2 regions of the Cellvibrio zantedeschiae genome follow, and region 2 is predicted to be linked to the other one. Evidence: predicted binding sites of a transcription regulator. Region 2 holds the regulator's gene; the other holds the start of a gene.
The links. Region 2 encodes FliA, which starts transcription of late flagellar genes. Its sites were predicted from a motif close to TAAAGTTATNNNNNNNNCGGCCGATANCC; they were not measured.

Region 1: a site for FliA is predicted at 1,641-1,669, ahead of fliS (flagellar export chaperone FliS). Genes of this name have one in related genera too.

Annotation. Positions count from the first base shown of each region.
Region 1 is NZ_BMYZ01000001.1:1,498,051-1,501,192, forward strand. Features, by position in the region: gene IE104_RS06595 (cyclic nucleotide-binding domain-containing protein) at 1-1,130, shown strand, start outside; gene IE104_RS06600 (DUF2845 domain-containing protein) at 1,228-1,560, opposite strand; gene fliS (flagellar export chaperone FliS) at 1,727-2,116, shown strand; gene IE104_RS06610 (hypothetical protein) at 2,118-2,393, shown strand; gene fliS (flagellar export chaperone FliS) at 2,450-2,854, shown strand; gene IE104_RS06620 (sigma-54-dependent transcriptional regulator) at 3,094-3,142, shown strand, end outside.
Region 2 is NZ_BMYZ01000001.1:1,070,204-1,073,345, reverse strand. Features, by position in the region: gene IE104_RS04745 (protein phosphatase CheZ) at 1-689, opposite strand, end outside; gene cheY (chemotaxis response regulator CheY) at 734-1,117, opposite strand; gene IE104_RS04735 (RNA polymerase sigma factor FliA) at 1,305-2,027, opposite strand; gene IE104_RS04730 (MinD/ParA family protein) at 2,061-2,879, opposite strand; gene flhF (flagellar biosynthesis GTPase FlhF) at 3,101-3,142, opposite strand, start outside.

The DNA.
Region 1 (3,142 bases), 430 kb from region 2:
AACCGCAAAAAAATATGATGCCCATGCGTGTTGAGTTTGATTTATCCTTAACTCGCACTCTGGTTCCGCTCAAAGACATGAGCGAGGCCCATCTATTGGAATTATTGAGTAATTCGGATTCAGATGTTATTTGCGCAGGGCAAACTATTTTTACTCGCGGTAGTTATGACGCCCACCATGTTTATCTTCTGCATGGCAACGTGAGTTTGGTTGATGAAAATAATGTAACCACGCTTATCAAAGGCCGTTCAACTTTGCTGCCAATTGCTCATCACCAACCGCGCTTGGTAACGGCCGTGGCAGAATCTGATTGCAGCATTCTACGGTTGGATAGTGATCGTTTGGACAAGCTTTTGGCCTGGAGTCAGGTTGCAGATTATTTGCAGCTCAACATTTCTCGCCAACGTGATTTGGATGAAGATATTGATTGGATGATGACTGTATTGAAATCCAACTTATTCTTTAAAGTTCCGCCGATTAATGTAGAAGAAATTTTCTCGCGGTTAACGCCACAAGTTGTTTATGCGGGCGACGTTGTTATTCGCCAGGGCGAGCTCGGTGACAAATGTTATTTTATTAAGGAAGGTGAAGCTGAGGTTTGGCGGCACAATGAATCCGGTCGCCAACATCTTGCGAGCATTGGTGTAGGTCGCTGTTTTGGTGAAGACGCTTTGGTGAATGAAGCAGCTCGTAATGCGTCAGTAATTATGGCAACCGATGGTGTGCTAATGAGCTTGAACAAACAAGATTTCTTTCGTTTGTTGAAAGAGCCACAAGTTGCTTCTGTGACTTTGGAGTCATATGAGGAGCGAATCTCCGCAGGGGCCGTTGCAGTTGATGTTCGCAGCGAAGAAGAATACTCAGAGTTACATTTAAATTCTGCTGTAAATGTCCCTTTGAATTTGTTGGGCATTAAATCTCGTATGCTGGATAAAAATCGGCCTTATATTTTTTACTGTAATACAGGGCGCAGAAGCCGTGCCGCAGCACATTTATTAACGCAGCAAGGCTTTCAGGCATTTGCGTTGGATGATTGTGTTAATTTATTTGCGCAATCGCGTTGGCAAACATTATTGGATGATTCTGCAGATTTCCTGCTGCGCGATGGCATTGCTCAAAAGGGCGTGTAATTTATAAATTGCACAGCTTTAATCTAAGGTGCGAAATTTTAGGAACGTAGTTTAGAATTAAAAAAGGCCGCATTGCGGCCTTTTTGTTTGCGAGTATTTATTCAACTCTGTCTCCGTAGCGCATTTCTCGCAGCCTGCCTTGTGAAAAATATAAATTGGTCCAAAACTGGCCTTTGCCGGGATTGTACGTCCACACGTCGATATTTTCACAGCGCTCTATAAGGTCGTAATTTCCATTTGATTGTTTGATTTTGATTGGCGTTCGTTCGCAGTAACTATCTTTCAGAACAGGTTCGCCACATTTGCGATACACATCCACCTTGGCGTCGCCTACTTCCACAATGTCGCCATTACAGCGTAATGACTCAGCCTTGACTACATGACTCAAGAGCAGGGCAAAACATACTGCAAATCCACTGATCACTTTCATATTGCATCCTTAAATTTGGGCTTGTAGTTAGTCATAACTTTAAATCGGATTTCGGAAGCGATTAGCCAGGAATTTCCTCCTAAAGAAATTTCTGGCTATGCCGCTAACTTAGTAGGCAGGTAGTTTTACCCTAATAACCTTAATGTTCACTGAAGAGAGAAGTCTTATGAACGCATACCAGGCGGCGCAACACTATTCATCCGTTAAAAACCAAGGCAGCGTTCTGGATGCATCTCCCCACAGGCTTATACAAATGTTGTTTGAGGGTGCGCTTGAGCGTATCGCCCAGGCAAAAGGTGCAATGTTGCAAAACCAGGTTGCGCGCAAAGGTGAATTGATTAGTAAAGCCATCAATATAGTTGGTGGTTTGCAGGGAAGCCTCAACGACAAAGAAGGTGGCGAGCTGGCCGCTAATCTTGAGGGGCTTTACGATTATATAGTTCGTCGGTTAATCAAGGCTAATTTGAGTAATGACCCGGAGATTTTGGATGAATGTGGCCGTCTCTTGGGTGAATTAAAGTCTGGTTGGGATGCCATTGCTCCCGAGGTGTCTTGATATGCGACTTCAACTGGTCGAACCAATTGATTACGCGGGGCAGGCGGGCGTTATGCAAGTTCGCAGCCTGCAACATGCCTTAAATGTTGCTTTAGAGGCTGAGGATTGGGAAAAGGTACGCCGTTTGGACCAGAGTTGCGCGGTTGTGATTGATAAGGTTATCTTCGCAAATGAAGGGGACACCAAAGCGATTGCCGAAGCTTTAAATGAGCTAAAAGGTGTATACGCAAGTCTCATTGTCCAATGTAAACGTGAAGTTGCTTTAATGGCGCATTGATTTAGTGCTAGGCTTAGCGGTATAACTAACAGCTTAGCCAGTAAAGGAGCGCCACATTGTCTAATTACAATTCGCAAGAAGCCCTTAAACAATACCGTCAACTGGGGCTGGAAACGCAAATCAACAACGCCAGTCCACATCGTTTGATCCAGCTTTTGATGGAGGGTGCACTTGAGCGTTTAAATGGCGCTAAAGCCGCTATAGATCGCGGCGATACAGCCACTAAAGGCGCGTTGATTGGCAAGGCAATGGGTATTATCTCTGGTTTACGAGCATCCCTCGACATGAGTGTTGAGGGTACTGAATTGCCGGAGCGCCTGGATAACCTTTACGATTATATGGGGCGCCGTTTGTTAGAAGCGTCTGCGTTTAATAAAGCAGAAATAGTTAGCGAAGTTATCGAATTATTGAAAACCATCAAGTCCGGTTGGGATGGAATAGAACCACAAGCTGCACCTTGATAAGCCTTTCTTTCTGCACGCCCTAAGCACTTACTTTGGTAGGTGTTTAGCCTTCTTCTCGTACAATTCAGTCAAAAAATCAGCGCTTTTTAAGCCGACCGCAAAAATCTTTTATTTATTCCTGCCATTAATTTGACTCGCTTCGTATCCTCGTCTAAACCTAAGCATTAATAGTCATATCTCCGACATTCATCGGATTAAAATCTAGCCTATCTGCATATTTACAAGGGTCATAAGACATGTGGCGTAACAACAAAGTCTTAGTCATTGATGACAGTGAATCGCGCC
Region 2 (3,142 bases):
TCGATATTTTGCTCGCCATCCAAGTTATCGACGATGCCGGTGATTTCTTCAACCTGACCAGCCATGCGCACTAAATCGACTAAATCTTTTTCAACGTCTTTGATTAAACCTATAACACGCTTTAATACCTGGCCGGTTAAATCCTGAAAGCCTTGTTCGAGCACAATGTCTTGTAAACTTTTGTTCAAACGCTCGGTGCCTACTTCCATTTGCCCGAGAAAACCATCCATACGCTCGTACAATTCACGGAATTCATCGGCAGACATTTCGCGGCGTTTTAAGCGTGCCCAATCATTTCGCAACAAGCTGGCTTCCTGACCAAGATTTGCTGCAATTGGTGCAGCTTCGTCAACCATATCCATGGTTCTCTCTGCTGCTTTTTGCGTAAGTTCAATAACGTAATTCAAACGATTAGATGCGTCATGAATATCTGAACCTTCAATTTTTGGAGGCTGCTTGCTGAGATCAGCATCTACATTGAAATTCACAATAGCATTGTGCAAACCGCGAGTTAATTTACCCACCGTTTGAAAAATATGGCGATCACGTGATTCAGTAATACTTTGAATAAGCGCAGAAGCTTCTTCAAACTGATTGCCTTGCAATTTTTCCGTTAACAGCTTTGCACATTCTTTGAGTTCGGCAATGAACAATTCGTTGTTAGGATCGACTAATATCTCGGATGCCATGGATATGCCTTATTGTTAGGTTGTGGCAGCAAAACGTTTTTTTGTTAGCCAACACGCTCAAATATTTTTTCAATTTTTTCTTTAAGCGCCTGCGCCGTAAAAGGTTTTACGACGTAACCATTTACCCCGGCTTGTGCTGCCTCAATAATTTGGTCGCGCTTGGCTTCTGCAGTAACCATAAGCACCGGCAAGGTGGCGAGTTTTTCGTCGGCACGCACAGCGCGCAGCAAATCAATACCCGTCATGCCAGGCATGTTCCAATCTGTTACCAAAAACTGGAAGTCACCGCTCTTGAGCATGGGCAATGCTGTCATGCCGTCATCCGCTTCATGGGTATTTGAAAAACCCAAATCTCTCAGCAGATTTTTAATGATCCGCCGCATCGTCGAGAAGTCATCGACAATCAAGATTTTCATGTTCTTATCCAAAGCAACCTCCGTCACACCTACAGGAATTTCGTTTACTGTTAGTCTAGCCAGTGTTGGCGATCTAGCCAGTTTTCTGACGTTAAAAAACTTTTTTAATTACTTATTGAGCTTTATTTGTTCGAAGTGTTTGCATGACAAGCAACCTCCACGGCACCTACTCCTGCGTTGCCGTTGGGGGGTAATGCTTTTAACCCTGCGACTGCCAACCCGCCAAACGCGATTTCAACCGCGAGGCAGCCTGGCTATGAATTTGGCTAACGCGCGATTCGCTCACCCCCAGCACCAACCCAATCTCTTTAAGGTTGAGCTCTTCGTTATAGTAGAGAGCAAGCACCATGCGTTCGCGTTCGGGCAACTGACTAATAGCGGAGGCGAGCGCTTTCTTTAAGCCTTCGCGCTGCAAACCTTCAAAAGGACTGGCGAATGCACTGCTGGTTTCGCTTGCATCTATATTGCTGTCTTCTTCGCCGAAGGTTTCTTCATAGCTGTAAAGACGACTGCAGTTGGAGTCTTGCAGCATGGAGTGATATTCCTCCAGGCTCACCTCAAGCTCGGCAGCAATTTGGGCATCCTGGGCATCGCGACCCGTGCGGGCTTCTACAGCTTTAATGGCTTGGGCAATACGGCGGGAATTGCGGTGAACCGAGCGCGGAGCCCAGTCGCCACGGCGCATTTCATCGACTATGGAACCGCGAATGCGGATACCGGCATAGGTTTCGAAACTGGCGCCTTTGGAGGAATCGTATTTTTGTGCAGCTTCGATCAGGCCAATCATTCCAGCCTGAATAAGATCGTCTACCTGCACGCTGGCAGGCATACGCATCATCATGTGGTAGGCGATGCGCTTCACGAGGGGCGCAAACTCTTCAATGCGCGCGTTGTGAAGGCTTTGCTCCGTTTTATCGTACATGGCTAACCTATCAACTGCGGCCATAAGTCATACTCAGTAGCGGTCATTCGCCGCACGAAGTAAACGTTCTACAAAAAATTCCAGACGCCCGCTAGGACCGCTCGGCAACGGCCACTTGTCCACGGTTTGCGCCAAACCACGAATCGCAACGGCGGCTTTAGAAGTAGGTGCAAACTCCAGCAAGGCTTTTTGTTTGCGTACGGCGTTACGTACTTCTTCATCGAAGGGAACCTGGCCAACGAACTGCAGGGTTACGTCGAGGAAGCGTTCGCACACGGTATTCAGTTTGTTAAACATGCTGGTGCCTTCCGCCGGATTGCGCGTCATATTCGCGATCACGCGGAAGCGTTGCATGTTGTACTCTTTGTTAAGAAGTTTGATGAGCGCGTAGGCGTCTGTAATGGAAGAAGGTTCATCGCAAACGACTACAACAACCTCATTGGCAGCGCGCACAAAGCTGACAACTGTATCTGAAATACCGGCAGCCGTATCTATAATAAGCACATCAACTTGATCGCTTAACTCATTGAAAGCGTTGATTAAACCGGCATGCTCAGCAGCACTTAACTCGGCCATGCGCTGCACGCCGGACGAAGCTGGAACAATCTTGATACCCGCTGGACCATTAACCAAAACATCCATTAATGAATGAGTGCCTGCAAGCACATCAGCGAGTGTATGAGTGGCTTTTAAGCCGAGAAGAACATCGACATTCGCCAACCCGAGGTCGGCATCAAACAGGACTACGCGCCGGCGCATTTCCGCCAGGGCGATACTGAGGTTCACGGAAATATTGCTTTTGCCGACTCCGCCTTTGCCGCCGGACACGGCGATAACTTGTACTGGGCGCATTGATTATTAACTCCAACAACCGGCCTAAATCTAAATTTGTGAACTGAGTATAGATACTGATTTGGATTGTTACTGACTTTTTATAACTGGTTTTGTAATTTCAAAAGCAAAATCCCCCCGCCTGCGGCGACCCCCTTTTCAAAGGGGGTTGATCAGTGCCACAAACACATTAAGGCACTTTTACATCCCCTTTGGAAAAGGGGGACCGAGGGGGATTTGTTTTAAGAAACCGCCGAAGCCGGGTTGGTTTTCAAAAGTGCCAC